2 regions of the Vreelandella janggokensis genome follow, and region 1 is predicted to be linked to the other one. Evidence: predicted binding sites of a transcription regulator. Region 1 holds the regulator's gene; the other holds the start of a gene.
What was found. Region 1 encodes sigma-54, which starts transcription at its own class of promoters, with help from an activator protein. Its sites were predicted from a motif close to TGGCACNNNNNTTGCTNT; they were not measured.

Region 1 (7,684 bases):
CAAAATCAATCAGAATGGTGTAGCCCTGAAGCGCCAGCACCATACCGATGAACAGGCCGGATACCAGCACAATGGCCAGCGACAGGACACCGACAAAATGCAACTGCCGCACCCACAGGCGGAAGCCTTCAGCTGATGGCACCCCCACCGCAGACTGAGCAAGAAACACCCCGGCACGGCCCAGCGATTCCACTACATCACAGCTGCGCCGCCCTAACCGGGTAATACGCGTGGCGACCTGCCCACCTCTCATCGACATCAGGCTCCTCCTCGGGTCGCCGTATCGCCCAGCATATCCTGGTAAAACTGAGCGGCTGGGTAATGGAAAGGAACGGGACCATCGGGCTCACCATGGATAAATTGCTTCACCCGTGCGTCCTGGTTGACGTCGAGATCCGCTGGCGTTCCATGTGCCACCACATGGCCCTCGGAAATAAAGTAAAGATAATCAGCAATCGTCAGGGTCTCCTTGATATCGTGGGAAACCACCACTGACGTCAGGTTTAGCGCCTGATTCAGCCGCTTTATCAGTTGGACAAGCACGCCCATGGAAATAGGATCCTGCCCCACAAACGGCTCGTCGTAGAGGATCAGTTCCGGATCCAGCGCCACGGCCCGCGCCAGCGCAACGCGTCTGGCCATGCCCCCCGAAAGCTCGGCTGGCGTGAGATGGCGGGCACCGCGCAGACCGACTGCCTGAAGCTTGAGCAACACCAGGTCACGGATCATGGCATCGGGCAGGTCCGTATGAACCCGCAATGGAAATGCCACATTTTCATACACATCCAGATCGGAAAACAGCGCCCCACTTTGAAACAGCATGCCCATGCGCTTACGTAGCGTAAATAGTGCCTTGCGCGAAAGCCGATGCACGTCATCCCCGTCGATCAGCACGCGGCCCTTGTCGGGGGTCAGCTGTCCGCCGATGAGCTTTAACAGGGTCGTTTTGCCAGTCCCGCTGGGGCCCATGATCGCCGTCACTTTACCGCGCGGGATGGTCATGTTCACCCCGCGGAAAATCTCGTTATCACCCCGAGAAAAATGCAGGTTCTCGACTTCAATAAAAGGCACATCGCTCATGGAACCATCGACTCTCGCGTTGACTTGCACCATTGCTCGCTTCACGCAGCAATTAGGAAACAGTGATAAAAAATCCGTGTTAAAAAAACTGTATTTAAAAAACCACGTTAAAAAACCATTATCGAACAACGTATTCTAACCCTAGCAGACGATGACAAGCGAGCATCGCTTATCCTCACGACAAAACGATGGGGCAAAGTCCACTCGGTCAATGTTACTCTTACGTTTTAATTGTCATTTTTAACGAGCCACGCGATTACCCATGCCAGCGACAACTGCGACCACACCCTTTCGCCAAAGCGCATTGCGCACGCTAGACATTGAGCAGGCCGCCATCGCAGGCTTGGTCGGCAAACTGGATGCGCATTTCGACCATGCCTGCGAGCTGATTCTGGCTTGCCAGGGACGCGTTGTGGTGACCGGCATGGGAAAGTCAGGCCATATTGCCGGCAAAATCGCGGCCACACTGGCCAGTACTGGCTCGCCGGCGTTTTTTGTTCACCCTGGTGAAGCCAGTCATGGTGACCTGGGCATGATTACCCGCTGCGATGTCGTGATCGCGCTCTCGAACTCAGGAGAAACTGCTGAGGTAACGGCTCTGCTGCCGCTGCTGAAGCGCCTGGGTACGCCACTGATCAGCATGACAGGACGCCCGACCTCTACACTTGCCCAGCATGCGGATGCTCATTTGAACAGCAGTGTCGATCGGGAAGCCTGCCCACTGGATCTAGCGCCGACAAGTTCTACCACAGCGGCATTAGCCCTGGGCGACGCTCTCGCTGTTGCCCTACTTGAAGCACGCGGCTTTACCGCAGAAGATTTTGCCCTGTCGCATCCTGGCGGCAGCCTGGGCCGCCGCCTCCTGCTTCGCGTTCGTGATCTTATGCATCAAGGCGAACGTTTACCTCAGGTCGCCCTGGGCAGCCCCCTGCGCGATGCGTTACTGGAAATCACCCGACAAGGGCTGGGATTCACCTGCGTGGTAGACCCCGACGGCCTGTTAGTCGGCGTATATACGGATGGCGATCTGCGCCGCACCCTGGATAACTTTCACGACCTGCGTGACGTACAGGTAGATGACGTCATGACCCGGCCTGGCAAGCGTATATCTCCCGACCTTCTCGCGGCGGAAGCCGTTCGTATCATGGAAGACAACCGCATTACCGCGCTGGCCGTAGTGGACGAACACCAGCGCCCGATAGGCGCGCTGCATATGCATGACCTGCTTGCCAGCGGCGTTATTTAACCTAAATCGACCGGAGTCCTAATGACCCTTTCTGCTGACCTACTCGACCGACTACGTCGCATTCGCTTATTTGCCCTTGATGTCGATGGTGTGCTTACCGATGGTCGCCTCTACTTTCAAGCCGACGGTGTCGAAATAAAAGCCTTCCACACCCAGGACGGCCATGGACTCAAGTTGTTGAAACGTGCGGGCATCTCAGTGGCCTTGATCACCGGCCGCGACTCCCCCATGGTCAGCCAACGTGCCGCCGCTCTGGGCATCCCCCACGTCTATCAAGGCTGCGAAGATAAACTGGCCGTCCTCCGCGGCCTGTGCCAACGCCTGGAGCTTGACTTGTCTCAGGTTGCCTATTGCGGTGACGACCTTCCCGACCTGGCCAGCATCAAGCGTTCGGGGGTTGGCATCACGGTACCCAACGCCCCTGACTACATGCACACCCACGCTGACTGGGTCACCGAACGCCTGGGGGGACACGGCGCTGTCCGCGAAGTCTGCGATACGTTACTCGATGCTCAGGGCCACTGGGGTGCCGTCGTCGATACTTATCTACACGGCTGAGGCACTATGCTGAAGACACTGCGCACGCGCCTGGGACTGGCCCTGATAGTGCTGGCTCTGGGTGGCTTTCTGGTATGGCTGGACCCAGGTGGCCCACAGACTGTCCCGACAGACCCGGAAGCCCGAGCCGAGGAGCCAGGTCATGTCCTTCACAATGCCGAGCTTACACTGTTTGATGAACAGGGGAATATTCAGCAGGGGTTAACCACGCCTCGTCTGGTACATACCCCCCAATCCGCCTCAACACTCGCCGAAACGCCGCACGCCACGCTTTATGACAGCGAGCGACGAATCTGGAACGCCACGTCAGAGATAGGTACGCTGAATACCCGTTCCCAGGAGCTGACGCTTTCGGGCAATGCAAGATTGATCGCCCCTGATGAAGGCTGGCAGCTCGACACGGACGTTCTGCACTATGAGGGGAAAACCGCCCATGCGTGGAGTAATACTCATGTGCTGCTCCAGCAACCGCCCCAGCGCATGACAGCACAGCGAATGGATGCATGGCTCAACGAGGAGGAGGTGCGCCTCGAAGGTAACGTTCAAGGCCACCACCCTCCGGAGACGCAACCCGGACAGGAATGAAACATGAAAGCGTTTATCTACACGGCGATGGCTGCTGCCTGCCTAGTGCCTTTTTACGCAACCGCAGATAATCACCAGCAACCGGTTGAAGTCGTCGCCGACCAGCTCGACCTGGATCAGCGCGCCGGTACAGCGGTCTACACCGGCGACGTCGAAGTTCGCCAAGGCAACATGCTGATAAGAGGCGACGAAGTGGAAATCCAGCGAAATGAGGAAGGCGAGCTCTCGCGGGCCACGGCGCTGGGCGAACGGGCCTATTTGCGGCGGCAACCCGAAGACCAGGATGGCCCGATGGAAGGCTGGGGTCGAAGGGTGATCTACCATGTCGCCGAGCGACGCGTCGAGTTGATTGACCAGGCGGAAATCATCCAGCAAGGCGACCGCTTCACCGGGGGGCGGCTGGAATACTTTATCGACCGCGAGTTCGTCAAGGCGCGCTCCGACGTCGACAATCAAGAGTCGCAGCGCATCCGCATGACGCTGCAACCCGAGGGATAAGGAGAGCCTGATGGCAGTTGCCGACAACAGCGCAACACAAACGCTATACGCCCGCCATTTGGCGAAAAGCTACAAGCGCCGACGCGTCGTAAAAGACATCAACCTGGATATCTCACAAGGCAGCATCGTCGGTTTGCTCGGCCCCAACGGCGCCGGTAAAACCACTTCATTCTACATGATTGTCGGCCTGGTCAAGGCAGATGCAGGCAGCGTCGGGATTGATAGCCTGGACCTTTCCCGAGCACCCATGCACGAGCGTGCCAAGGCAGGCATTGGCTATTTGCCCCAGGAGGCGTCGATCTTTCGCAAACTCTCCGTCGCCGACAACATCATGGCCATTTTACAAACCCGTCACGACCTGGATCGAGCCGGACGCGAAGCACGCCTGGAAACACTCCTGGAAGAGTTCCATATTACCCACATCCGCGACAATATGGGCATGAGCCTTTCCGGAGGCGAACGGCGCCGCGTCGAGATCGCCCGGTCCCTCGCGACAGAGCCTGCGTTCATCCTGCTTGATGAGCCTTTTGCAGGTGTAGACCCCATCTCCGTGGGCGATATCAAGTCGATCATCCGCGCCTTGAAGGAGCGAGGTATTGGCGTATTGATTACCGATCATAACGTGCGTGAAACGCTGGATATTTGCGATGTGGCGTATATCGTCGGCGACGGGCATATTATCGCCAGCGGTTCGCCGGCCGCCATTCTTGACAATCAGGAGGTGCGTGACGTTTACCTAGGTGCTGATTTCCGTCTCTAAAGCCATCAATGGCATATTTATTGCCGATGGCATACTTATTGCACTTGCACCCAAACACAACTCGCACTAGGGTGGATGCTTTCCGATAAACGAGTGGTTCTCAGATGGTCATGAAAGCTTCTCTTCAACTGCGGATCGGCACTCAGCTCACCATGACACCCCAGCTGCAGCAGGCAATTGCCCTGCTACAGCTATCAACGCTCGATTTACGCCAAGAAATCCAGCAAGCGCTTGACGCCAACCCCATGCTCGAGCAGGAAGATGAGTTCAGCGAAAGCGAGCAAGCTGACAGCGAGCCGGAAGCAAGCGAGTGGGCAGATAGCATTCCCAAGGAGCTATCCGTCGATAGCGACTGGTCAGATACCTATCAGGATACGATGGGCAGTGGCAGCACAAGTAGCGAGGGGCCTGACTTCGAGCGCCAGGCCACCGGGCAAACGCTGCATGGCCACCTCCTCTGGCAACTCGCCATGACCGATTTGAGCCAACGTGAACAGTTGGTGGCCGAGAGCCTGATTGACGCACTGGATGCTAACGGCTATCTCACCCAGCCCCTTGCCGATATCCGCGAAGGACTGCGAGACCAGGGCGTGGAAGGCCTCAGCCAGCGCGAGGTTGAAACCATTCTACTGCGACTGCAACAGTTCGAGCCCACCGGCATCTTCGCCCGCGATCTTCGCGAATGCCTGATGCTTCAGCTCGCCGCACTACCCGGTGACACACCGCTGCTGATTCCTGCGCGGCGTCTGGTTCGCCAGTTCCTTGAAGCGCTGGGTAAAAATGATCAGCGCCTCCTCAAGCGAAGACTCGGCCTGGACGATGTGCAACTCGATGACGTCATCCAACTGATCAGAAGCCTGGACCCGCGCCCCGGCAGCGTTTACAGCGCCACTGACGATAGCTACGTGATTCCCGACCTGGTGGTTCGCCACGATAACGAAGGCTGGCACCTCGAACTCAACCCAGAGGCCTTACCCAAGCTCAGGATTCAACCCGACTACGCTAGCCTGATCAAGCGCGCCGACAAGAGTCATGATAACCAGTTCCTCAAGGATCACTTGCAGGAAGCCCGCTGGCTGATCAAAAGCCTCTCCAGCCGCAACGACACCCTGTTACGCGTCGGCCGCGAAATCATCACTCGCCAGATCGGCTTTCTCGAACACGGCGAAGAGGCCATGAAACCGCTTATACTGGCCGATATTGCCGATGCGGTAGAGATGCATGAGTCGACCATCTCTCGCGTCACCACCCAGAAGTTCATCCATACACCGCGGGGAATTTTCGAGCTTAAATACTTCTTTTCCAGCCAGATCAGTGGCCAGGACGGCGACAGCCACTCCAGCACGGCCATACGCGCTCGACTCAAAAAACTGATTCAGGAAGAACCCCCCGGCAAACCTTTGTCAGATAGCCGTCTGGTCACCCTGCTGGAGGAAGCCGGCATCCACGTAGCACGTCGCACGGTTGCCAAATACCGCGAAGGCATGGGCATCCCTTCGTCCAGCGAACGGCGTCGCTTACGTTAAGCAAACGGAAACTCAACACAAGGGCTTTGCTTAACGCCAAAAAGGGTTACAATCGAAGGACAGTCCGACGGATAAGGAGTACGTCAATGCAAGTCAATATCACCGGTCATCATGTAGATCTGACTGACGCCTTGCGTGACTATGTCAACGAAAAGCTGGAACGCGTTGAGCGCCATTACGACAACATCACCACCGTGCAGGTAACGCTCTCGGTCGAAAAAGAGCGTCAACAGGCCGCCTGCACACTCCACGCGGCAGGAGCTGACTTGCATGCCGAGGCCCTCGATAATGACATGTACGCCGCCATCGACGCCCTGGCGGACAAGATTGATCGACAGCTCGTTAAGCATAAGGAAAAAGCACAAGCCCGCGCCCAGGGCGCAGGTGTGCGTTAATTCAATGACGTTGGCCACAATCCTCCCCCCGGAACGCGTTCTCTACGATGTGCCCGGGGGCAGCAAAAAACGGGTGCTGGAGTTTTTCAGCACCTTTATCGCACAAAACATTCCCAGCCTCGACAGCCAGGAAGTGTTCAGCCGTTTGATTGGTCGTGAACGCCTCGGCAGTACGGGGATTGGCAACGGCGTGGCGATTCCCCATGCTCGAAGCCCACACTGTGATTCACCTATCGCCGGCTTTCTCAAACTCAATGAAGCGGTCGACTTTGACGCCATTGATGGCGACCCGGTTGACCTGGTGTTTGTTCTTCTCGTGCCTGAAGAAGCCGACGACACCCATCTCGCACTGCTGGGACAAGTTGCTTCCATCATGAATGATGCCGACACGCGCCAGCAGCTCCGTAAGTCGGGTAGTCAACGTGAATTGCTGGACCTCATCTCCGCCAAGATACGCGACCAGGCGGCCAGCCTTTAATAGGTCGGCACGTAATGAACCGTCCTGACCAAGGGGCGTTTATCCAAGTCGCTTGACCGCAAGCAAGAGAGCCTTCATGCAACTCGTCATTATTAGTGGCCGATCGGGGTCAGGCAAATCGATAGCCTTACAGGCGCTGGAAGATCTGGGTTATTACGCCATTGATAACCTGCCCGCCATGCTATTGGACTCGCTGGTGGATGAGTTGCGTGATCAGGGTGATCGCTCCCACTTGGCTGTCAGCATTGATGCACGCAATCTGCCAGGCGCACTTGCCAAACTTCCAGAACTGCTCAAGGAGCTTCGACAGCGGACCATCAAGTGCCAGATCGTGTATCTCACCACCGACGCACGTATTTTACTGGAGCGCTATTCAGCCACTCGCAGGCGGCATCCGCTCACGCGCAACAGCAGTCTCACGCTAGAAGAAGCCATCGACAAAGAAGAGCAAACGCTGCACGAGATACGCGATCTGGCCGATTTGACCATCGACACAACGCGGCTTTCAGTCCATGACCTTCGTCGGCGCATCACCGACCAGGTCGCCCATCAGCGACG
Region 2 (7,684 bases), on a different contig from region 1:
CAGCTGGTTGCTAGGTAGCAGCATCTCGCGTCCCCTCAAGCATTTGGCCAGCCGCATGCAGGCGATCGCTTCCGGCAACGGCGACCTGACCCAACGCCTGCCGGTACAGGGTCGTGACGAGAGCGCGGCGGTGGCAGAGCAATTCAATGCCTTTGCCGACAAGATCCAGGCCATCCTGCTTGATGTCCGACGCAGCAGTGAATCCGTCAATCACGCCGCCAATGAAATCACCCAGGGCGGTCGCGATCTTTCAAGTCGCACCGAACAAGCGGCTTCCAGTCTGCAGCAGACATCGTCTGCCATGGAGGAAATCAGCAGCACCGTGGCGCATACGACCAGCGCCTCGCAGGAGGCCAGCGGCCTTTCCAAAACTGCCTCGCAGCTGGCAGAGCGCACCGACGAAGCCTTTGGACAAGTCGTGACCACCATGGACGACATCCGCACCACATCGGCAGAGATTCAGGATATCGTCAGCGTCATCGACGGGATTGCCTTTCAGACCAATCTACTGGCGCTGAACGCCTCGGTAGAGGCCGCCCGGGCGGGTGAGCAGGGCCGTGGCTTTGCCGTGGTGGCCAATGAAGTCCGTCAGTTGGCATCGCGTGCCAGCGACGCGGCCAAGGATATTCGCCAGCGGATCGATACCTCTACCGAAAAGGTGGCAAGCGGCACGCAAATGGTGCGCGACGCCGAGGCCGCAATGCACGAGCTTGCCGAAAGTGTCTCACGAGTCACCCAGATGCTGGGCGATATCAGCACGGCGGCTGGTGAGCAGAATGACGGTATCAGCCAGGTCAGCATTGCGGTTACCGACCTGGACCAGATGACCCAGCAGAACGCCGCGCTGGTGCAGGAGTCAACCACCGCTGCCGAGCAGTTGAAAGACCAGGCCGACTATCTTGCCGAGCTGGTGGGCGGATTCACCTTGGAGGAAGACCGGGACCGGTCGGCGTTACCGGCCCCTGAAAAGCGCCGTTAAGGAGAAGAGCGCCGTTAAGGAATCGGTGGCATGGGGATGTCATCGCTACGCTTGGCGTTAGCGGTCATCTCCCGACACAGTCGCAGGAACTCGCGCACACCGGTGGTGAGGTACTTGTGGCGGTGCCAGATAAAGGTGAACTGGCGTTTAAGATCCAACTCCGGTGTGGGTAGCGGAACCAGGCTGCCTCGCCGGAAGGCATCGCGCAGCGCCAGGCGGGAGACACAACCGATCCCCATCCCCGACTCCACCGCCCGCTTGATGCCCTCGGTATGCTCAAGCTCCAGCAGCGTGTTGAAGCGACTGCGTCGGTGGCGAGCGGCGTGCTCCAGGGTCACCCGCGTCCCTGACCCCTCCTCGCGCATGATCCAGTCCTCCCGCATCAACTGTTCAAGCTCCAGGTGGGTCTTGCCCGCCAGGGGATGGCGCGGCGAACAGAAGACACACAGCTCGTCCTCGACCCACGGCTGGCTGATGATCATATCGTCATCACACGGCCCTTCGATCAACCCCAAATCCAGCGAGTGCTGACGGACGCCCTCGATAATATGCCGTGTATTGCGCACTGCCAGACGCACGCGGCTACCGGGATAACGCTGCATAAAATCGCTGATCAAAAGCGTTGCCAGATAATTGCCGATGGTCAGGGTAGCGCCAACATCCAGCGATCCCACCCCTTGCTGACCACGCAGTAATTCCTCCACCTCTTCGGCACGGTCCAAAAGCGCCACTGCCTTGGGCAGCAGTTGGAAGCCAAGGGCATTGAGCTTGAGGCGCTTGCCCACGCGATCGAGCAGTTGGCAGTCGAACTGGCGCTCCAGCTCGGCAAGTGCCGTACTGGTCGCCGACTGGGACATGGCAAGCGCGCGGGCCGCATGCGACACGCTTTCGTGTTGGGCAACCGCAACAAAGACTTCCAACTGACGCAGGGTATAGTGCATGGGGTCTGACCTTTCACCAAGACGCTATATCTATTTTAAAGATAAGCGTTATCAAGATTATTTACTTAACAGATATACCATCCTTTGCTTAGACTTGCTGGCAACTTGATATCTATTTTTTATTCTTTTTTTGAATATTCGTGGCGTTGATGGCGTCACTGACGGAGGAAATGGCATGAGTAAGTTCGCCCTGGAAGATGTCCTCAGCGTTCACCACTGGAACGACACCCTATTCAGCTTCCGCACCACCCGGGAACGCAGCCTGCGCTTCAAGACCGGCCAATTCGTCATGATTGGCCTGGAAGTCGACGGCAAACCGTTGATGCGCGCTTACTCGATTGCCAGCCCCAACTACGAAGACCACCTCGAGTTCTTCAGCATCAAAGTCCCCGACGGCCCGCTTACGTCGCGCTTACAGCACCTGCAGGTCGGCGATCAGATCATGGTCAGCCGCAAGCCGACCGGCACGCTGGTCACCGACGACCTGCTGCCCGGCCGCAACCTCTACATGCTGTCCACCGGCACTGGCCTCGCGCCCTTCCTGAGCCTGATTCAGGATCCGGAAGTCTACGAGCGGTTCGAGAAAGTCGTGTTGGTTCACGGCGTCCGCGAAGTCTCCGAGCTGGCCTATGCCGACTTTATCACCAAGGAGCTGCCCGCCCACGAGTACCTGGGTGAGGAAATCGCCGAGAAGCTGGTCTACTACCCGACCGTTACCCGTGAAGAGTTCCACACCATGGGCCGCCTGACCGACCACATCCGCACCGGCAAACTGTTCGAAGACACAGGGCTTCCGCCCATCGACCCGCGCCAGGACCGTGCAATGATTTGTGGCAGCCCGGCCATGCTCGACGACACCAGCGCGCTACTCGACGAACTGGGCCTGAACATCTCGCCACGCATGGGTGAGCCGGGCGACTACGTCATCGAACGGGCTTTTGTCGAAAAGTAACGCTCTCAACGAGTCACTCTTTCAACGAGTCACTTCCTCAACAAGTAGCTCTCTCAGCGACAACTCGCCCAATAAAAACCCCCGCCACTCGGTGCGTAACAGCATCGCTTGGCGGGGGTTTCGTGTTCTGGCGCGCGGGTCGTTATACCGCGTCTTTACCGGTCTCGCCGGTACGGATACGAATCACTTGCTCAAGCGGCATGACGAAAATCTTGCCATCGCCGATTTTGCCGGTATTCGCTACCTGGGTGATCGCCTCGATGACCTGCTCGACCATGTCGTCGTCAACCGCCACTTCGAGCTTCACTTTGGGTAGAAAATCAACCACATATTCAGCACCGCGGTATAACTCGGTGTGGCCCTTCTGACGACCAAAACCTTTGACTTCGGTGACGGTAATGCCCTGTACGCCAATGTCGGAGAGCGATTCGCGCACGTCATCAAGCTTGAATGGCTTGATAATGGCAGAGATTAGTTTCATTGCGAGATCCTCTAGCTGGGTAGCCATGATAATGAAAGATAACAAGCCTAGCGCCCTGCTCGCTATCCGTTACCTATCAGCATACACCGCTACCGGCGCAGAATAAAAAAAGCCTCCCCGTGAAGGGAGGCTAGTAACGAGCACTCGGGCTCTTCTGGTTGGCACCCAATAAGGTTTGGGCACCGACCCGTTATTTTTTGATACCGAACTCAGGGTAGGCTTCAAGACCGCACTCGGCGATATCGACGCCTTCGTACTCATCTTCTTCGCTGACGCGAATACCCATGATGGCTTTCAGGATCAGCCATACGATCAGGCTGGCAATGAAGACCCAGGCGAAGATACCCAAGATACCGATAAGCTGCGGGCCGAAAGAGGCGCCATCATTGTTCAACGGCACAGCCAGCACGCCCCAGATACCCACCACACCGTGAACGGAGATGGCACCGACTGGATCGTCCAGTTTCAGCTTATCCAGCGTGACGATGGCAGCCACCACGATCAGACCACCGATCGCACCGATAATCGTCGCACCCAGTGCCGAAGGCGACAGCGGGTCGGCAGTAATTGCCACCAGGCCAGCCAGCGCGCCGTTGAGCGCCATGGTGAGGTCCGCTTTACGGAACCACAGCTTGGCAAGAATCAGGGCGGCAATCACACCACCGGCAGCCGCGGCGTTGGTATTCACGAACACCTGGGCGACGTTGTTGGCGGAATCAACCGCGGCCAGTTTCAATTCAGAGCCGCCGTTAAAGCCGAACCAGCCCATCCACAGGATGAAGGTACCCAGCGTCGCCAGCGGCATGTTGGCACCCGGAATCGCGTGGATGGAGCCATCTTTGCCGTACTTGCCCTTACGCGGCCCCAGTACGATAACGCCTGCCAACGCGGCTGCAGCACCGGCAAGGTGCACGATGCCCGAACCGGCATAGTCAGAGTAGCCGACTTCGGCCAACCAGCCGCCGCCCCAGGTCCAGTAGCCAGACACCGGATAGATCACGGCCGTCATCACCACGGCAAATGCCAGGAAGGCCCACAGTTTCATGCGTTCGGCGACCGCACCTGAGACGATCGACATTGCGGTTGCGACAAAGACGACCTGGAAGAAGAAGTCGGAACGCATGGAGTAGTAAGGTGCGTCATCGCCACCGGCGGTAACCGCATCCACGCTATTCTCAGCGCCGATCAGGAAGCCCAGATTGGGCAGGAAGCCACCGGCGTTGCCGGAGTACATGATGTAGTAGCCCACCAGCAGGTACATGGTGCAGGCAATCGCAAACAGCGCGATATTCTTGGTGAGAATTTCAGCGGTGTTCTTGGAACGCACCAGGCCAGCTTCCAGCATGGAGAAGCCAGCGGCCATCCACATGACCAGCACACCGCAGATCAGAAAGTAAAACGTATCGAGCGCGTAGCTCAGATCAGTCAACTCATTCATTGTAAGTTCCCCGTTGAACTAAAGAAATGACCCGTAAAGCCAGGTTTAAACGGCGTCCGCACCGCGCTCACCCGTCCGAATCCGAATAACGTCTTCAAGCGGCGTGACAAATACCTTGCCGTCGCCGATCTTGCCGCTGTTGGCCGCGCTGCAGATCGCATCGAGCACGCTTTCGAGGCGACCGTCGTCCACGGCGACCTCGACTTTTACCTTGGGCAAGAAATCGACCACGTATTCAGCGCCGCGGTATAGCTCGGTATGGCCTTTTTGACGGCCGAAGCCTTTAACTTCGGTGACGGTAATGCCCTGAACACCGTTGTCGGCCAGTGCTTCGCGAACGTCGTCGAGCTTGAATGGCTTGATAATGGCGGTGATGAGTTTCATCCCGAATCTCCCCTGCTGGATTAAGGAGCGGCCGAGCCGCCCAAAAAAAGTGCCTGCTCCACTAATGCGCATACCGTGCCATCTGATTTTTTTTACTTATATTTCATTTATTTAAAGGTAATAGTGTGGGGCATACTGGCGACTCACCGCCCGCCATACACGCTAACAAGCCAGGTATTGCACCAAAATTGCTCAAAGGCAAAACGCAAACGCCCCACCGTAGGGCATCAGCCAGCGGCACAAATTAGCCCAAGAAGCATGCGAATCCCGCCTGGGTTGCGTATCCTGATGATCAGATAGCTGTATCGAGACATTGACCGTTAGGAGAAAGCCATGGCGCCTCAAGACCGTATTAGCCGACTCGCCCAGCAAATCGGCGACCGCTTGCAGAACGCTTCCCAAGCGCCTGAAGATATCCAGAAAGGGGTTCATCAGGTGGTGCGGGGGGCCTTTGACCGACTGGAACTGGTGTCCCGGGAGGACTTCGATATTTTGATGGACGTATTGCAGCGCACCCGCTCACGGGTAGAAGCGCTGGAACGCCAGGTCGCCAGCCTCGAAGCCGCCGTGGACGCCCAGGCAGCCGATGCCTCGACGCCCGTCGAAGCCGAGGCACCGCCGCTACCAGCAGAGCCCCAGGCAGATTCCGATAACGTCGACACCAAGGAAGATGAAGACGAATCCAAACCGCAATGATGAATGCGAATAGATATCATTGATTATTATTGTGCACATGGTAACGTAATTCGCATCCCATGATGCAGGCAACACCGGGGGATTCGCGCGACAACTCTCGCGTCAATGCCCCATTTTGATGCATTGCCGAATTTCACCGTTACGTGATGCACGCATGACCACCGCCACCTTCGGCCCTCAAGTCAGTCAACCGCTTTATGAACTAACACCGGGGACGCTTGCCCAGCTAGGCCAGCGTTTCGGTATTGACTATCGCGTTCGCAATGCATCTGCCGGGGCGAGCGTCGCCACCGGCAGCGTTCGCGACGTTGCCCTGCCTCAAGCAATGCACTTGACGCTTTCCGATCTATGCGTGAACTGCGCCTATAGCTCAGCCTCTCGCCAGACAGTGCCCTGGTTTATCAGCGTGGTACTCGAGGGGCACATCACCGCCCGCCTGGGGGATCAACGCCTGGAACTCAAGGCAGGCGACGGCATGTGCGTCCATTTCACTGCCGAGCAGCCGCTGACCGTTTTTCAGCCGGCTCAGGCAAGGCTGCACACGGTGAACCTGGCAGTGCTCGCCACCACCAACCTGGACCTGCCATCGACGCCCCCAGCGCCGGGCTTATACCCTTGGCGCTTGTCGGACGCCTTTACGCAAATGTTACGCCATACGACCGCCGAACCACTGGCCGACTGGCGCCAGCCACTGATCTGGCAAGGCCTGGCCCTGCAACTGCTGGGTGAAGGGTTACCCCAGTGTGCACGGCAAGACCCAGCTCAGGCGCAGCCGATTATACCGGCCCGCGACGAGGCGCGTTTAGCCGCCCTCCATACCCGGTTGGCGTCTCATCCCGAGCGCAAGTACTGCCTCAGCGACCTGGCAAGGGAAGTGGCGATGAGCCCAAGCAGCCTTCGCCAGAAATTTCGTGCCCGCTATGGCTGCTCAATTTTTGAGCATCTACGCCAATGCCGACTGGCCAAAGCCTATCAGGCTCTTCAACGTGGGATGAGTGTTCAGCAAGTCGCGCACACCTGTGGCTACCGCCACGCCACCAATTTTGCCACGGCGTTTCGTCGTCGCTTTGGCATCGCACCCCATGACGTCATCTCACAGCACACTCCCCGATAAATTTGGCATTGCACATAGCCAATTTGGCAGATCGCATACCTATCCCTTGCGCTGAAAAGTAACAATTCTCATTACTAAAACTATCAAGGGATCCTTGCCATGCCAATTTTAGCTTGCCACTTCCGCCCATCGCTGCTGGTCATTGCCGTCGCCATCGCCAGCGGCGTGCCTTTTGCAGCCGCTCAGGAAGCCCAGCGCGACAACCTGGGCACGGTGACCGTTACCGCCCAGCAGGCGGCCACCAAGGTGGAAACGCCGTCGATCGAAACGCCCCAGAGCGTGTCCACCATTACCCGCGAGGATATGGACAACCGCGGGGTTAGTACCGTACAGCGGGCGACCGACTACACGCCCGGGGTCTATAGCAACCAGATCGGCGCGTCGAACCGCTTCGACTACCTGGTGCTGCGCGGCTTCTCCGATGGCAGCTTGAGCAACACCTTTCTTGACGGCCTGAAACTCATCGGCGATACCAACTCGCATAGTTCCCTGCGCGTCGACCCGTGGTTTCTGGACAGCATTGAAGTGGTCAAAGGGCCAGCCTCAGTGCTCTACGGCCAGGCCTCGCCCGGCGGCGTGGTGGCGCTGAACAGCAAGCGCCCAGAGTTCAAGTCCGGCGGCGAGCTACGCTTCCGCGTGGGCAATAACAACCAGCGCAGCGCCGCCTTTGATCTGACCGGTCCGCTGGGAGAAGAACAG

Region 2: the regulator sigma-54 is predicted to act here: its motif matches at 5,239-5,256, upstream of QC816_RS07860 (P-II family nitrogen regulator).

Annotation. Positions count from the first base shown of each region.
Region 1 covers NZ_JARWAJ010000001.1:948,761-956,444, reverse strand. The annotation lists gene mlaE (lipid asymmetry maintenance ABC transporter permease subunit MlaE) at 1-259, opposite strand, end outside; gene QC816_RS04320 (ABC transporter ATP-binding protein) at 259-1,080, opposite strand; gene QC816_RS04315 (KpsF/GutQ family sugar-phosphate isomerase) at 1,343-2,326, shown strand; gene QC816_RS04310 (KdsC family phosphatase) at 2,348-2,884, shown strand; gene lptC (LPS export ABC transporter periplasmic protein LptC) at 2,891-3,469, shown strand; gene lptA (lipopolysaccharide transport periplasmic protein LptA) at 3,473-3,967, shown strand; gene lptB (LPS export ABC transporter ATP-binding protein) at 3,978-4,727, shown strand; gene QC816_RS04290 (RNA polymerase factor sigma-54) at 4,832-6,253, shown strand; gene hpf (ribosome hibernation-promoting factor, HPF/YfiA family) at 6,340-6,648, shown strand; gene QC816_RS04280 (PTS sugar transporter subunit IIA) at 6,653-7,126, shown strand; gene rapZ (RNase adapter RapZ) at 7,203-7,684, shown strand, end outside.
Region 2 covers NZ_JARWAJ010000002.1:234,663-242,346, reverse strand. The annotation lists gene QC816_RS07885 (methyl-accepting chemotaxis protein) at 1-979, shown strand, start outside; gene QC816_RS07880 (LysR family transcriptional regulator) at 994-1,920, opposite strand; gene QC816_RS07875 (ferredoxin--NADP reductase) at 2,096-2,872, shown strand; gene glnK (P-II family nitrogen regulator) at 3,015-3,353, opposite strand; gene QC816_RS07865 (ammonium transporter) at 3,544-4,791, opposite strand; gene QC816_RS07860 (P-II family nitrogen regulator) at 4,837-5,175, opposite strand; gene QC816_RS07855 (accessory factor UbiK family protein) at 5,509-5,871, shown strand; gene QC816_RS07850 (helix-turn-helix domain-containing protein) at 6,026-6,985, shown strand; gene QC816_RS07845 (TonB-dependent siderophore receptor) at 7,085-7,684, shown strand, end outside.